DNA from 4 places in the Rhodococcus sp. 27YEA15 genome. Region 1 is predicted to be linked to each of the others. Evidence: riboswitches for the same ligand, from Rfam matches in the RefSeq annotation. Region 1 holds a riboswitch; each other region holds the start of a gene.
What was found. Region 1 has a riboswitch for cobalamin ahead of ABH922_RS00745 (CbtB domain-containing protein). Riboswitches for the same ligand answer to the same signal wherever they lie in the genome.

Region 1 (4,211 bases):
AGGCAACAAGGCGGCAGCCCTCGCCGAGCGCATCGTCGATCCCGCGTCCAACCCGTGGACGTTGACGTCGGTCGCTCGACTCCGTCAACGAACCGGCCACCCCGAGGCCGCCATCGCACTATGCCACCAATTCGACTGGGCACGTGATTCGTATCCGCGCGCGCACATGGAAACCCTACTCGTCCAAGCAGTTGCACACGACGCGCTGGGAGAGCAGCGATACGCGACCGACGCCTGGTCCAAAGCGTGCAGCATCGCCGACCAGACGGGACTACTCCGGCCGTTCTCGACCATTACCGCAGCGGACGTCGACCGCCTGGAATCAGCAGCGAAAACCGACTCGCCCGCGCTCGCCGAATTTCGGAACTCCCTTCACCGGGAACCTTTCCCACCATCGGTGCACATAGTCTCTCTGACCGAGCGCGAACGCACCGTGCTGGCACTGCTGTCGCTGGGGCTGGGGTCGGCGGCGATGGCCGACAAACTCTTCGTATCCGTCAACACCGTCAAGACCCAACTCCGGACCATGTACCGAAAGCTCGACGCGCACAACAAGAACGAGGCCATTGCCAACGCGCGGGAACTGCGCTTGCTCTGAAACGAACACCACTCAGGATCGACGGTGTTCGACGAGTAAATCCGTCACAGCGGCGCGGTAAGACTCCGGCTGATCGTCGTGAACGAGATGTCCGGCGTCGGCGATACGCACGTAGCGAGTGCCGGGTCGCCGTGCCATCTCCTGCATCTGCCCCGGCGGGGTGATCGTGAACTCGCCCTCGACGAGCAGTGCGGGAACCGACACCGCGTTCCACTGATCCCAGAAATGTCGGATACCCCATTCCTCGGAGATGTCGCGGAAAGTGGAGACATCTCCGTGCAGGTACCAGCCGTCGTCGCGGCGTTCGAACGAGTCGAGAAAATACTGCCCGGCCACCGGGCCGAAGAAATCGGTCACGGCGTCCGCCGATGCAAACGGTTGCGGCCACGCCGCCACCATCTGCGCCCAATCCGCAGCGGTGCGCCCCCGAAAGTCGGGGGCCATGTCCTCGAGCACCAACGCCGTCACCTTGTCCGGGTGTGCAGCCGCGAAGCACCAGGCGTGCAGCGCACCCATCGAGTGCCCGATCACGATCATCGGCTCGCCGATCTCCGCGACGGCGGACGTAAGATCCTCGACGAACGCTTCCGTGGTCAGTTCGGCCGGTGCCGGTCGTGCGTGGCCGGCCGCGTCGAAGGTGTAGACGTGACCGAACTGCCGAATCCACGGGACGTGCCGACGCCAGGTGCGGGCACTGCCCATCAGTCCGTGCAACAACAGAATCGGCCTGCCGCTCCCACCTTCGTCATGCAACACGAGTGTCACCGTACGCGCGCAGGACACACAGGTAATGTCGATTCCATGGCAGTCGTGAAGATCAATGCAATCGAAGTTCCCGAGGGTGCAGGCCCCGAATTGGAGAAGCGGTTCGGAGCGCGTGCTCACGCCGTGGAGAACTCTCCCGGATTCCTCGGATTCCAACTCCTTCGCCCCACCGCCGGTGAGAGCCGCTACTTCGTGGTGACGCAGTGGGAGTCCGAGCAGGCATTCGCCGACTGGCGTGACGGCCCCGCTCGTGAAGCTCATGCAGGCGAACGCGCGAAGCCGGTAGCCTCGGGCGCATCGCTGCTCGAGTTCGAAGTTGTCCTGGACGTGGCAGCAAAGAGCTGATCCGGTCGAGGATTGTGCTCGCGTTGCGAGCACAATCCTCCTCACGCGTTGACACGAGCGGGCCGTAGTGCCAAAGTTCGCTTGTTAACGCGATGGTTCGACAGGAATCCGGTGCAAGCCCGGAGCGGTCGCGCCACTGTAATTCTGGGCGTCCCGCACGCCCAGACAGCCAGATACTTCGGCCATCGCATGGACCTAGGGGACGCGAAAATCCCAGGAGGCTTCGATGGCTCTCGCCTATTCTCCCGATTCGTCGATCGACTCGGCTCGACTCGCTTGGATCGCCGCAGCCGTGGTGCTGCTCTCGATGCTCGCGCTCTACGTGGTCGGATTCGACCAGGGCGCGATATCTCGTACCGGCATGTACATGCATGAACTCATGCACGACGGACGCCACCTGATGGGCCTGCCGTGCCACTAGTCGACAATTTCACGAAGCTTCTCATTCGTGGTTTGTTGGCCGGTTTGATCGCAGGCATCCTTGCCGGCGGTGTCGCGTTCGTGCTCGGTGAGCCGCACGTCAATGCCGCCATCGCGATCGAAGAGGCCGACAGTGCTGCCGACGGATCCGCCGGTCACACCCACGGTGACGAAGAAGCCCCGCTAGTCAGTCGCGACGGCCAACGTGGCGGCCTGTTCCTGGCCACCTCGCTGGCCGGGCTCGCGCTGGGAGCGATCTTCGCCGTCGTCGCCCACTACGGTCGTCGAATCACCACAATGTCTGGACCGCTACTGGCGATCATCATCGCCGTCGGAGGCTGGTTGGCCATCGAGGCCGTACCGTTCTTCAAGTACCCGGCCAATCCTCCGGCCGTCGGTGATCCCGACACCATCAACCAGCGAACCCTCTTGTGGCTCGCTGCCGTGATCCTCGGACTGCTGGCCGTCACCGCTGCCGCAGCTGCCGCGAAAGCCGTCGCCGGACACGAGTTCCTGTCCGTGCGCATCGCCGCTCCGGTCGCAGCTTTCCTGGTGATCGTCGCGATCGGATACATCTCACTTCCCGGCGTCAACGAGGTGGGCTCCGACTTCCCGGCCACCCTGCTCTGGGAGTTCCGACTCTCGTCCCTCGCCACCCAGGCAACGCTCTGGCTGGTGCTGGGGTTGGCCTTCGCTTTCCTGACCGACCGGGCCACCAAGAACTCCGAGATCGCTCGCAAGTTCGCGGTCCGCTGACCCGTTTGCTGTGCGCCTTTGTCAACCCTCGGGGGTTGACAAAGGCGCACAGCAGTTTTTAGGTCAGGTGATGTACTTCCTGAAGTCCGTAGACCGGGGTCGGGATCCCCTCGTAACGGGCCTTCAACTGCAGGGCCAGGTACAGCGAGTAATGGCGCGACTGATGCAGATTTCCGCCGTGGAACCACAGCGCTTCCTGCTGCGTCGGCTTCCACATGTTGCGCTGCTCACCCTCCCACGGCCCCGGATCCTTGGTCGTGTCCGAGCCGAGGCCCCACACCTTGCCGACCTTGTCGGCGGTGTCCTGACCTATCAGATCTGCCACCCACCCGTTCATAGAGCCGTAACCGGTTGCGTAGACCACCACGTCGGCAGGCAGTTCCGTGCCGTCTTCGAGGATCACGCTGTTCTCGGTGAGTTCACGGATGTTGCCGTGGGCAAGCTTGATGTCACCGTTGGCAACGAGTTCGGCTGCACCGACGTCGATGTAGTAGCCCGACCCGCGTCGTAGGTACTTCATGAACAAGCCCGAGCCGTCGTCGCCCCAGTCGTGGTCGAAGCCGGCCTTCTCGAGACGATCGTAGAAGTCCTTGTCGCGCTCGCGGATGGCGTCGTAGACGGGGATCTGGAATTCGTGCATGATCCGATACGGCAGCGAACCGAAGGTCAGATCCGCCTTGTGCGTGGTCATCCCGGCGGCCAGTGCGCGCTCCGAGTACAGATCGCCCAGACCGAGGTCCATGAGGGAATCCGACTTCACGATGTGCGTCGAGCTGCGCTGCACCATCGTGACGTCGACGCCGTTCTCCCACAGGGCGCCGCAGATGTCGTGCGAGGAGTTGTTCGCGCCGATGACGACGACCTTCTTGCCCACGTACTGATCCGGGCCGGGGTGCTTGCTCGAGTGGTGCTGATCGCCGAGGAACTTGTCCTGACCGGGGAACGTCGGGACGTTCGCCTTGCCGGACATGCCGGTCGCCATCACCAACTGCTTGGGACGCAACGTCAACTGCTCGCCGTTACGGTTGACCTCGACGGTCCATTCCTGCGTCTTCTCGTCGAACGACGCGGAGGTGCAGGTGGTGGAGCTCCAGTACGGAACCTCCATGACCTTGGTGTACATCTCGAGCCAGTCGCCGATCTTGTCCTTGGGAGCGAACACCGGCCAGTTCTCGGGGAAGGGCATGTACGGCAGGTGGTCGTACCAGACCGGGTCGTGCAGGCACAGGGACTTGTAGCGGCCACGCCACTGATCACCGGGGCGCGCATGACTGTCGATCACGATTGCCGGAACCCCGAGCTGACGCATCCGTGCACCGAGCGCGAT
Region 2 (4,211 bases), 3.9 Mb from region 1:
GGCGACGATCACCGTGCGGTCCAGCGACCGGATCAGATCGAGAAGCTCGAGCTGATGCCGGATGTCGAGGTGATTGGTAGGTTCGTCGAGGATGAGCAGGCCGGCGTCCTGGGCGAGTCCGCGGGCCAGTACCACGCGCCGACGCTCACCGCCGGACAGTGAGTCCATCGAGGCGTCGCGCAGGCCGCCGACGCCGACCTCTCCCAGTGCCCGATCCACCACCAGCGCTTCGCTCTTGCCGCCGATGGTCCAGGGTTTGGCATGCGGGGTACGCCCGAGTGCCACATATTCGTGGACGAGTAGATCGGCCGGCGAATCTTCTTCCTGAGCAACGAACGACACGGCGCGGGCCCGCGTGCGCGCCGACATGGATCGCACCGGGACGCCATCTATTCGCACGTCGCCTGCGCTGAGCGTCGACAGCCCGGACAGCGCGCGCAGCAAGGTCGACTTGCCCGATCCGTTGGGCCCCACCACCCCGACGACGGACCCCGCGTCCACCTCCAGGTCCACGCTGTCGACGATCGTACGTCGGTCGATGCGTACCGAGACCCCGTGCGCCGACAGCGCTGTCGCCGCCCCGGTCACGAACTGCCGCCGAACCGGTAACGACGCCTGCCCAGCAAGAGCAGGAACAGCGGGGCACCGATCACACCGGTGACGACGCTGAGCGGGATCTCCGTGGGACGCAGTGACGTCCGTGCGATGACATCGACCCACACCAGGAACATGGCGCCGATCAGCGCGGCTGCAGGCAGCACCACCCGGTGCCGGGCACCGACGATCATTCGCGTGACGTGCGGGATGACCAGACCGACGAATGCAATGGCTCCCGATACCGCCACCATGGTGCCGACCAGTGCGGCCAACACACCGAACAGCACGTTCCGCAGGGTGCGGATCGGAATACCCAGGGAGGCTGCGACGTCCGGTCCGGCCGCGAGCGCGTCGAGCCATCCGTGCAGTGCGAACACCACAACCGTCAAGACCAGCACCACGGCCAGCGGCAGCCACAGTTTGTCCCACGACGCCCCGGCCAGCGAGCCCAGTAGCCAGAACAGCACCGACTGCGCTGCCTGGGAGTCATTGGTGCGCAACACCAGAAAGCTCGAGATCGCGGACAGTGCGGAAGCGGTGACGGTTCCGGTGAGTACCAGCCGCAGCGGCGTGATCCCGCCCTGCAGGGTGGCGATGGTGAAGACCAGTATCGCCGCACCGAGAGCCCCCACCATGGCGCCGAGGCTCAGCGCCCAGATCCCCATCCCGGCGAACAGGCCGGTGGTGATCACCGCCGTCGCACCGACACTCGCTCCGGACGAGACACCGAGCAGATGCGGATCGGCGAGTGCATTGCGGACCAGGGTCTGCACCACTGCCCCGGCGACGGCCAATCCAGCTCCGACAACCAGCCCGAGCAGGACGCGCGGCGCACGAATTCCCCACACGATGGCCAGTTCCGAGCGGGTGACGGCTGGTCCGCCGAACCGCGAGTGCACCACGTCCACCACCGTGGACACCGGCAGCATCTCCGCACCGAACGCCAGCGCGCAGATCGCCGAGGCGACGGTGAGCAGCAGCAGAACGGGCAGCGCCGTCCGCGCCCGCAACCGTCCCCGAACTGCACGTACCGGCGATTGCGGTACGTGTTCGCGCGGAGTCTGAACTCCTGGCGAAGGCATAGCTCCGCCTACAACTTTCATGGTGTGACTGTTCCATCCTCGTGGTCTGACACAACGTCGACGAGGGTGGTATCTGGCTGCGGCCGCCGTTACGGCGACCTCACAGTGGCGGGACCGCGTCGGGTTTGCACCGACTTCCCAGTACCTCGTTGATGACGTTCAAAACCATAGCGGACGATCATCGGTCGTCCGTACACCGGATCGGATGCCACCGAGGCGTCGGCGGCGGGGAGGGAACTCGGTCAGGTCGCGAATTTCTCGTACGCGCCGGCCGAGATCGATGCCCGGACGGGGCTTTCCGTCGAGCCGACGCACCCAGCAGTGCGCGTTGCCCGCCGACACGTCGCCACGAATATGGCGCGACACTGCACCCGGGGGTGAGCGTCACCTTTCGTTCCACTGCAACGCTGCCGGCGATACCGGACTCGCCGAGGTCCTCATCTGCGGCGGTGTCCCCGACATCCGGATCGGATTGCGGAGTTGCGGTGTCACGACGCCGTCGTAGTTGCTCACGTCGACGAAATCCTGCCGCAGCACGATCTGTTTGTCGGCGAGGACGTCACGGATGGAGTTGACCGGCGAATAGCAAACGTCGGCGTCGCCGAGTAGATCAGACCATTCGGCGCGGGTCCGGCTCGCGAACTCCGTCTCCAGCTCTGCCGCAACCTCGAGTGGATCGCTGTACCTCAGGGTCGGGAGCTCCGGGCGTCCCACCAGTTCGCACAGCCGAACGAAGAACTTGTGCTGAAATGCTCCGATCGCTACGTGCAATCCATCCGATGTTCCATAAGTTCGATACGCCGGATCATGTCCACGGTTATGGTCGTCCTCCTCACGGACCGGTTCGGGCGAGGTCGCTTTTATCACTTGTGGCGCAACTAAACTCAGCGCTGCACCGAGAAGACTGACATCGACATGCTGACCTTCACCCGTCCGATCACGGTGATGTAATGCTGCCAGTATCCCGACAGCCGCATGGAGTCCGGCGGTGATGTCGGTGACGGGTGGCGCTACCGGTACCGGATCGCCCGCCGCATCTCGCGACTGGTCCAGGAAACCTGAGCGAGCCTGGTAGGTGAGATCGTTACCGGGCGATCGAAGACTCGGATCGCTGTTCCCCGCACCGGAAACACTGCAATAGACGATATCGGGCTTGACTGCAACACACTGCCGATAGCCGATTCCCAGACGATCGGCAACCCCAGGTGTGAATCCCTCGACCACGATATCGGCCTCTCGAAGGAGCTCGAAGAACACATCGCGACCCTCCTCGGTCTTGAGATCGAGAGAGCGACTGCGCTTGTTCCGTCCCACCCAGTTGTGCAGAGCACTGTCCGAACCGACTCTCGGTTCGACAGACCGCGCAAGATCTCCACCTGGCGGTTCCACCTGAATCACGTCGGCACCGAGATCGGCCAGCATCAAACTCGCATACGGCCCCGGCAGATACATCGACACATCCAGGACCCTGATCCCGGCCAGCGCCCCCGGCGTGTGTCGTTCGGCCAGCCTGCTGCGCAGATCCGCCTTACGTACCTTTCCCGTCGCCGTCATCGGCAGTGCATCTATCAACTCGAGACGCTCCGGCAGTTTGAACGTTGCAATTCCTTGTTCGAGCAGGAATTGCGTCAACGAACGCAGATCAGGCGCATGCCCGGGCGCAGGCACGACCACCGCACAGCACCTTTCCCCGAGCCGGTGGTCCGGGTAGCCGACCACAGCGACACCGTCGACCGACGGATGCCCAGCCAGCGCTTCCTCGATCTCACGGACGCTGATGTTCTCGCCCCCACGGATCACGATGTCCTTGATACGTCCGGTGACGTGGAGCATGCCGTTGTCATCGATCAACCCGAGGTCGCCGAACCGGTACCACTCTCCGCGAAAGCTCCGTCGAGTCAGATCGGGGTCCCCCAGGTAGCCCAGAAACAATTGCGGACCGCGAGTCACGATCTCACCCGCACTACCTGCCGGTACCGGATCACCTTCCTCGTCGAGGATCGCAACCTCGATGCCAGTCAAGGGATTTCCGTCGGACATCGCCAACAGATCAGCCGAGCCCGGAGTGGTCGCCGTGGTGACGTAAGATTCGCTCGCACCGAACACGGCCAACAGTTCGGCGCCGAAAGTCTCGCGAACCCGAGGAAAGAGATGGCGCGGAATCGCCGCGCCGCCCGATGCGACGTATCGCAGCGACTGCCCCCGTACCGGTCCGGTGGACGCTGCCGAGAGCAGGTCGACGATGAACGGGGTGGCCGCCAACGTGTACGTGCAGCCGTGCGTGTCGATCAGGTCAAGCGCCACTTCCGGATCCCAGCGATCCTGCAACACCAACGGGGCACCCACGTAGATCGCAGTGCGCAACCCCCACTCCATGCCGGAGGCATGGCAGATCGGCGACGGCATGAACACGACGTCGCCGGCGGTGAGTCCGAGTCGGTCTCCGACGTAGGCGCGGAGCCCGTACATCGTGGTCTGATGGGTGTGCACGACCCCCTTGGGGAGGGCCTCGGTTCCGGAGGTGAATGTGAC
Region 3 (4,211 bases), 3.1 Mb from region 1:
TCCGATACTGTCGGTAAAGCATCCAGACGAAGATCGGCGCACCGACCAGCGCGGTGACCACACCCACCGGCACCTCGGTCGACTGGGCGACCGACCGCGACGCAGTATCGGCAGCCACCATTGCCACCGCCCCTAACAGCGCCGCTGCCGGAAGCAGTCGGATCGCCCTGGTACCCACCATGAATCCCGCAAGGTGCGGAATCAGCAACCCGATGAATCCGATACCACCGGCAACACTGACAGCGGCTCCGGCAAGTACGGACACTGCCAGCAACGACAGCACCCGAAAACGGCGCACGTTCATACCGAGAGCCGCAGCGCCGTCGTCACCGGTCTGCAGCACGTCCATCCATTTGGCACTGAGCAACAGGGCAATACCGATCACCAGCAGGGTCAGCGTCGGAAACGTCAGTGTCGACCAGCGGGCGTCACCGAATCCACCCGCCAGCCAGTGCATCAGGCCGGTGATATGACGCTCGTCTGCCACGACGAGCATGACGAAGGTGATGAGGGCCGAAAATATCTGCCCCAGCGCCACACCCACCAAGATGATCGCCGTCGGCTGTGGATATCGGCCGCCGATGAGCAAGGCGAGGAAGAGCGGAATCATGGCGCCGACGAAAGCGGCCACCGGAATGGTGAAAACACCGAGTACACCTGATCCGATACCGAGAACGCTGACCAGCACAACCATGAACCCGGCGCCGGACGAGACACCGAGGAGGTACGGATCGGCCAGGGGATTTCGGGTGACGGCCTGCGCCACGGCGCCTGCCATGGCCAATGACGCGCCGACCACCGCGGCGGTGAGCGCGCGGGGCAGGCGGGAGTCGATCACAATCGACTCCCGCGCCGGTGTCCACCAGGTCTCGAAACTTCCCGGGAGCATGCGCGAGCCGACTATGGCCCACACGTCGCCGACCGGAATACGTACCGAGCCGAACGAGACTGCCAATCCCATCACCACAGCCAGAGCTACGGCAAGCCCCAGCAGTAGCGCCGAGTACCCGGACCGGGTGCGCATCACGGTGTCGTGACCACGCCCGGATGCAGCGCCGCTGCAATGGTTTGAGCCGACCGCACCAGACGGGGGCTCTCGAAGAAGTCGGAGAGCGGGACAACCACGAACCGATTCTGTTGAACGGCCGGAGTGGTAGCCATGACCGGGTGCGACTTGAGGAAATCGATCTTCTGCTCGGCGGACTCGTCGCCGTAGTCGAGGACGACTACCGCCTGCGGAGCGCGTTCACCGACAACTTCCCACGTGGTCTTGACGTATGGCCGCTCACCTTCGGAATAGATGTTCGATGCCCCGGCGTAGTCGCCTACCAACTGACCGACACCGACTCCACCGATCGTCGTCGGCACGTCCTTGCCGCCGTCGTAGAAGAAGGTCGGCACGACCGGGGTGTCGGCAACAGCAGCCTTCACCGCGTCAAGTCCGCCGACAACCTGCTCGGTTACCGCAGCAGCACCTTCCTCGACACCGAGAACTCGGCCCAACTGCGAGTAATCGTTCTCGAGCATCGAGATGTCCGGAAATCCCTTACCGCAATATTCGGAGAACAGAAAGGTATTGATTCCCCGCTCCGCGAACAGCTCTCGGGACCGGCCTTCCTTCTCTTGGAAGGCACTGCTCATGCCGCCCACGATCAGATCCGGGTCCAGATCGAGTATCTGTTCTGCAGTGGGGTACTCCTTGGCCAGGTTGGTGATCTTGGCGAACTGTTCTGCGGTTTCCGGCGTGGGAGTGGCATTGCCGTAACCCATTCCGACGATCCGATCCCCGACGCCCATCTCTATGAGTACCTCGGTGACGTGGTTGTTCATGGTGACGATGCGCTGTGGAGGTGCGTCGAAGGTTTCTTCACGATCACAGTTGGTGATCGTGACTGGTTGCGCGAAGGATTCGGTGGATGCCGAGTCCTGGGCCGCATCGCCCTTCGAACAACCGGCAGCGACGAGAGCGACCGCGAACAACGACACTGCGGCGCGAACTGGGGTGAATTTCGGTGACACGAGGACCTCGAAAGGGGGCTCAGAGCCACGAAGGAGAACCCGGCGAACTCTCGGGCCCACATACCGTCACGGGCCAGAGCTCCCGCTGGACTTCCGTTTCGTAGACCACGACGAATGGGATGTCGCACACCACCCGGCGGGTAATCGGGCTCGTCCGCACCCGGCGAATACCGAGTGCCGACCTACCGTTGCGGGTCAGCGCCGGATTCGGACCGGCTTCCCCCACACGCGTGGCTTGCAAGTGCTTGAAAGCAGTATGCACGACGCTTCCGGAAGAAGACCAAACGACCACTACAGTCGACCTCGAACCGAACCGTCACCACACCGGAGTTGATCAATGACACGCTGGGCCCATATCGTCGTAGCTCGAAAATGGTGGGTTCTGTCCCTCGCGGTTCTGATAGTTCTCATCAGCGGTGTGTGGGGCCTGGGAGTGTTCGGCAAACTCGGTCAAGGCGGATTCATCGATCCGGGTAGCGACTCCGCGAAGGTCGCGAACATCATCGAGGACAACCTCGGACCGCAGACCCCGGACATCATCGCTCTCTACACCCCGTCCGACGGCGGCAGCCTCGACGACATCGGTCCGGCGGTGAACACCGTCATCGACGCGTTTGAGGCCGACGTACCGACGGCAGCGGTGAAGTCCTACTGGACTGCCGACGCCACCACCCGCGCAAACCTGCTCTCGCACGACGGACGAACCGGCGCCGTCGCCATCACCTTGGCACCGGACTCGGGCGTCACCGCTGCGGGCTTCGCCGATGTGCTCACCACCCTCGACGTGCCAGGAGCCGATGCGCAATTCGCGGGCAACACCGTGGTAGGCATTGCGTTCAACACCAAACTCGAACAGGATCTGGTGGTCGCCGAGGCCATCGCCATCCCGATCACATTGGTGTTGCTGGTGTTCATCTTCGGTGGGATCGTCGCGGCGGCGGTCCCGGTATTCGTCGGAATCCTCAGCGTTCTCAGTGCTCTCGCAGTGCTTCGGCTCCTGACGTTGTTGACCGAGGTGTCGTCGTTCTCGATCAACGTCGCCTCCTTGCTGGGCTTGGGACTGGCCATCGACTACGGACTGTTCGTCGTCGGCCGTTTCCGTGAGGAATTGAATGCGGGGTCGGAACCGGGTGCTGCTGCGAGACGAACCCTTCTCACCGCGGGTCGAACAGTCATGTTCTCCGGATTACTTCTCATCTGCGCGTTCAGCGGCATGCTCGTCTTTCCCCAAGAGGTCATCAAGTCCCTGGGCTTCGGAGCCATCGCAGCAGTGCTCAGCGCGGCAGTCCTCTCGCTCACCGCTGTTCCGGCTTTGTTGGCCGTCCTCGGCCATCGCATCAATGCCTGGACCTGGCGCAAGGATGCCGCCCAACGCGGTGAGGAACGCTCACAACGGTTCTGGGGTCGAGTCGCTTCCTGGGTGATGAAACGCCCCGTCGCCGTCTCCGTCACCATCGTCGCCATTCTTCTGGTAATGGCGTCGCCGCTTCTCGGTGCACGCCTGGGCGAACTCTCGTACACCGCTCTACCGGACAATGATCCAGCTCGTATCGCGACGGACACCCTTGTCAACGACTTTCCGCAGACCGGCAACGGGGCCACGCTGATCTTGCAGGCAGAAGGTGCCTCGACGCTCAATCCTGCCGAAGGCGCGGCGATAGCCGAAGCCGCCGGACAGGTGGACGGTATCGGCCAGGCAATCGTGGTCGCCAGTACGGCCAAACTGGTGGCCGTCCAGGCTTTCTACAGTGAAGGCTCCACTCCGGAGTCGCAGAGCGCCGCAGTCACCGATCTGCGGGCCATCTCGGCTCCGGACGGAACCCGACTCCTGGTCGGCGGCGGTCAGGCAATGATCGACGACGGCAACAACGCCGTCTTGCACTGGCTGCCTGTCATGGTTCTCATCATGGTGGGCTCGACGTTGATCTTGTTGTTCCTCGCGTTCGGTTCCGTGGTGTTGCCCATCAAGGCCGTGCTGATGGCAGCTCTGAGTCTGGCCACCACATTCGGCGTCCTGACGTTCGTCTTCCAGGACGGTCACGGAGTGCAATTGCTCGGTGTCAGTCAGACACCGCTTGAGGCGACGTTCGTCGTACTGATCCTGGCAGTCGTCTTCGGGTTGTCCACGGACTACGAAGTCTTCCTGATGTCACGCATGGTCGAAGCGAAAAACGGTGGTGCGACCACGGAAG
Region 4 (4,211 bases), 340 kb from region 1:
ATCCGCCAACGGATTTCGCAGCATCGACTGCATGACCGCGCCGCACAATCCTAGCCCGGCACCACACAGTGCAGCGAGAACGGTGCGGGGTAGCCGCAGATTCCACACGATGCCGTCACGGATCGGCGTGACGTCCGCAGGCGGACCGCCGAGGTGACCGAAGACTATCGAGGTCACCTCGGCGACGGACAGCCCGGCAGGGCCGAGGGTGATCGCACACGCGATCGACGCCGTCAGTGCGATCGCACCGAACACCCACAGCCCTGCCACGGCAGCGGAATTCCGACGCAGACGCAGACGGGTCATCTCGCGCCGGTCATTTCACGCCGTAAACCACGTAGTCGTCGAAGAACTGCCATACCGTTCCGGACTCGGAGAACCCGGCCTGGTTCAGTGCAGCGACGTGGAAGTCCACTGCGGTGGTCGGCGGGGCGTCGCGTCCGGCGAACCGCCGCTCACGCTCGGCGACCAACGCGTCGATGCCCGGCACTGCGCGCACCGTCTCCCACCACGCGTCCCAGGTGGGAGCACCGCCTGAGAACGAGGTGTGCTGCGTCTGCTCGTCGTGGCGCGCTGCCCACCGGCGGGCTACCGGTGTACGGGAGTCGAAGCGGAAGTGGTCCCCGTTGAGGAGAACACCACCCGGTGTCAACACATCGCAGACCTGTCGGTACAGCTCGACGAGCTGATGGGGGAGCAGCCAGTGCAGGGCAGTGGTGGAGACCATCGCGTGTACCGGAACATCGATCGCGTCCGCCCAGTTCGTGTCGAGAAGGTCGGCGTCGAGAAGTGTCAACCGGTCGTCGAAGCGGGTGGTGGAGCGTCGGGCCAATTCGAGCAGCATCGGATCGTGGTCGATCCCGATCACCGACGCGTCGGTGAACCGGTCCAGGATTCGAACACCCAGCGAACCCGGGCCGCACGCCAGATCCACTACCGTGAACGGGTTCTCCGCACAGTGCAATTCGAGAGTGTCGAGAATGACGTCGAAACGCTGCTCGCGTCCGGCGATGTACGCGCTCTGCTGGGCGTCCCAGTCCTTCACGAGCGCTGCGTAGTCGACGCAGGGGTGGTCGACGCAGGGGTGGTCGACGGACATCTAGATCACGCCCAGCGTGCGCAGACCGTCGGCAACCTGCTCGATACCGCCGATGTTACGGATGGACGGGTCCATGGTGGTGCCGTCCAGAATGATGTACCGCTTGTTTTGCACCGCAGTCAGTTTGCTTGCGACAGGATCGGATTCGAGGAACGCGATCTTGTCGGCTGCGCTGTCGCCGTCACCGCCGCGATCGAGGTCGGCGAGAACCAGGACAGTCGGATCGCGGTCCAGGATGCTCTCCCAGCCGATTTCGGGCCAATACTGACGGTTGTCGTCGAAGGCGTTCTTCGCGCCCACCGCGTCGGTCATGATGCCGGGGGCGCCGCAGCAACCGGCGAAGTACGGGGTCTTGGTGGCGGCATACCACCAACCGAGAGTGACATCGTCCGCGCCCAGAGCTTTGGTTGCGGTGTCCGCTCGGCTCTTCAGAGAGTCGATCAGTTCCTTGCCCTTGTCGCTGACGTCGAACAGCTGTGCCACCTGGGTGATCTCGCTGTACATGTCTGCGAGCTCGAGTGGCCGGTCCTGCTCGGCGTCCTGGCCGGAGCATTCGCTGGGGGACTGGTACGTCTTGACCCCCAGATCCGTGAACCGGCTGCGATCGGCAATTCCCTCGGAGGTGAACGTGTAGTTGAAGGTGGTGTAGACGAAGTCGGGTTCACGTTCGAGGACGCTCTCGAAGGACGGGAACTCGGTGTCGAATGCCTTCACCTGATCCCGCGCCGAACGGAGGTCCGGCAGAACGTCGTCGTCGCTCATCGCGTAACCGACCATGCGGTCCTGCAGGCCAAGCGCCAGCATCAACTCGACAGCTGGTTGGTTCACGGCGATCGCACGCTCGATCGGCTTGTCCACCGTGACGGCCTGGCCGCAGTTCTGCACGGATACGGTCACTGAATCGGAGATCGACGCGGTGGAGTCCTTGCCGGACGAACAGCCCATCAAGGTGGCGCCGAGCAGGAGAGCGGCGGCGGCACCGGAGAGGTGTGCACGGGAAAGCGACATACAGGCTCATTCTCGCAGGGGGCTCGTTCGCGGAGCCCGACACGGGGTGAGCAGATGCCGGGTGGCACCTGCTGCCAGCCGGTCTTCGGACTCGGGATCGTTCCACCCAGGCGCCTTCCCAGATATTCATCCAGTGGCATATGCCCGGGCGGTCACCCTCACCGCTGCGCGTCAGTTCCGGAATTACACCGGATTCCCTGACCCCTCGTGTGAGGGGTCTGCTGGCGTACAGGAACTTATCACCAGGTCGGAGGCCTGGATGTGGTCAGGTCGCGTCGTCTCCTCGACGACGCAGTCGCGCACCTACCAGTTTGCCAGGTATGCGCAGCTCGGCCGTTAGCCGGCGACTGCTCTCGCCTGCGGCAGGCGAGAGCAGTCGGCAGTGCAGCCTGTCAGGACGCGGTACCGACCGCATTGCGTAGATGTTCGGCGAAGGATCGTGCCGACTCCAGATCGGAGTCGTTCGGTCTACCCTTTCGTAATCCGCCGACGAGCTTGAACGGTAGGAAGGTGTCGAAGGCGCGCGCGGAAAAGCCGCCGACCACCTCGAATCCTTTCTGCTCGAGCGAGTCGACCATTGGTCCGGAAAATCGGTGGATCCGCGACTCGGGAAATCCGCTGGTTGCGAAGACGAATGCCTTGCGTTGCGGCTGAGCGGGCAGCGTGTCGACGAACGCGCGTAGTTGTGAATGGAACGACCCGAGGTAGATGCCGGACCCGAATCCCACGAGATCGTAGGCGGCGAGTTCAGTGGCGTCGAACTGCCCGGGATCGACCACTCGGGCTTGCAACACATCACCGATCGCATCGGCGATCTTTTTCGTATTGCCGTGAGAAACGGAGGTGCACACTATGATTGCTTTCACGACGTACTCCTGTGTATTACCGTTCGGGGTGTGTTCCCGTTCGCGATGAACTGGTTTCGGTCCGTGGTTCGAATCGCCCGGAGTACATCCTAGCCGGAAAGGGAACCGGCTTCGCCATGGCCCGCGGTCCTGGTGGAGAGTCGATCTGTGCGGCACCGGTCGGTAGGACAGGCTGGGCGCACGGATTCGCTCGAGGTGTTGCAGGCATCGTTTCGATCATCGATGATTCCATGAATTACACACTTGTACATAGGAGTTCATTGCCGATTCGGAACCTCATGTAGCGTCGACGGGAGGCCGAATCGTTTCTTTCTCAGTCGAATTCATTGCGTAGCAGTGATTCATGGCTGGGTGATCAGGTTGCAGTGCCGATGTGGAGTGGGTGTTCGAGTCGTCTCGCGATCTGCGGGAGTCGGTCGATGCGAGATGAACCTGAAACGTATGTTGCGAACAAAATTGCGGAATCGGCATTGTCGTCTGTTCGACCTATGTTGTCCTCCAGCTATTTTCACCACCTTCTTGAAGGAGTCGAAACGTTCTCGGCAGAAGTGAATGGAGTGAGACCTTATTCAGGGGTTCTGCAGGGCCGACGCTATCGGTGCGATTTCGGGATCGAGGGGACGGAAATGTCGAGATCACTCTGTGGATGTCGGCATGGAGCTCCATGTGAGGGGTCGTCAACGGTGGGGAGTCGATCGTGTTTCGACGATGGAAAGTAGGCCGCGCCCTGCGCAAGCGAGAAGCTGCCGCAATCTCGCAGGCGCCCCCGTCGACCGAAGCTCGCAGTTGAGGCCGTCGACCACCTGACGGGAGGTATGCAGGTCATCTCCGGCCACGAACCTGCACCTGACTGTTTCTCGAGTGTCAATTGCAAAGGAGATCGACCATGTGCTGCGACAACAGGTGCCGTGACTGTGCGCACGGAAAATGCTCTGTCTGCAATGCTCTGTCTGCAATGGGGACGGAAAGGTCTGGGGGACTTTCGGGAACTGCACGCGATGCCATGGCCAGGGCGGTACGCCGTGCGCACGGCATCGCTGAACCGCGTCCGCGGCACCTGCACTGCGATGTGAGTGCAGGGCGGGCGGAGACCTTCGAGCGAGGATCGAATCACGTCTCGCACGACGCCCCCGGCCGGATACGGTCTGCCGACCGTATCCGGCCTTTCCTTGGCGTCAGCTCTCGGCGAGGTGTCGAAAGCCGACGTGTCATGCCGGGTGGGTGGGCAGGGCTCGCTC

Region 2: it holds a riboswitch for cobalamin, as region 1 does, so the genes downstream of both, ABH922_RS19105 (FecCD family ABC transporter permease) here and ABH922_RS00745 (CbtB domain-containing protein) in region 1, are expected to answer to the same signal.
Region 3: it holds a riboswitch for cobalamin, as region 1 does, so the genes downstream of both, ABH922_RS15540 (ABC transporter substrate-binding protein) here and ABH922_RS00745 (CbtB domain-containing protein) in region 1, are expected to answer to the same signal.
Region 4: it holds a riboswitch for cobalamin, as region 1 does, so the genes downstream of both, ABH922_RS02355 (ABC transporter substrate-binding protein) here and ABH922_RS00745 (CbtB domain-containing protein) in region 1, are expected to answer to the same signal.

The regions. Positions count from the first base shown of each region.
Region 1 covers NZ_JBMHHW010000001.1:160,720-164,930, reverse strand. Annotated here, with positions in the region: gene ABH922_RS00760 (LuxR C-terminal-related transcriptional regulator) at 1-598, shown strand, start outside; gene ABH922_RS00755 (alpha/beta fold hydrolase) at 611-1,354, opposite strand; gene mhuD (mycobilin-forming heme oxygenase MhuD) at 1,400-1,708, shown strand; cobalamin riboswitch at 1,785-1,909, shown strand; gene ABH922_RS00745 (CbtB domain-containing protein) at 1,935-2,129, shown strand; gene ABH922_RS00740 (CbtA family protein) at 2,120-2,884, shown strand; gene ABH922_RS00735 (NAD(P)-binding domain-containing protein) at 2,943-4,211, opposite strand, start outside.
Region 2 covers NZ_JBMHHW010000001.1:4,097,608-4,101,818, forward strand. Annotated here, with positions in the region: gene ABH922_RS19100 (ABC transporter ATP-binding protein) at 1-588, opposite strand, end outside; gene ABH922_RS19105 (FecCD family ABC transporter permease) at 585-1,679, opposite strand; cobalamin riboswitch at 1,728-1,864, opposite strand; gene ABH922_RS19110 (CoA transferase) at 2,064-4,211, opposite strand, start outside.
Region 3 covers NZ_JBMHHW010000001.1:3,276,042-3,280,252, forward strand. Annotated here, with positions in the region: gene ABH922_RS15535 (FecCD family ABC transporter permease) at 1-1,024, opposite strand, end outside; gene ABH922_RS15540 (ABC transporter substrate-binding protein) at 1,024-2,019, opposite strand; cobalamin riboswitch at 2,138-2,308, opposite strand; gene ABH922_RS15545 (MMPL family transporter) at 2,357-4,211, shown strand, end outside.
Region 4 covers NZ_JBMHHW010000001.1:503,383-507,593, forward strand. Annotated here, with positions in the region: gene ABH922_RS02345 (FecCD family ABC transporter permease) at 1-306, opposite strand, end outside; gene ABH922_RS02350 (class I SAM-dependent methyltransferase) at 317-1,099, opposite strand; gene ABH922_RS02355 (ABC transporter substrate-binding protein) at 1,100-2,107, opposite strand; cobalamin riboswitch at 2,167-2,348, opposite strand; gene ABH922_RS02360 (flavodoxin family protein) at 2,500-2,973, opposite strand.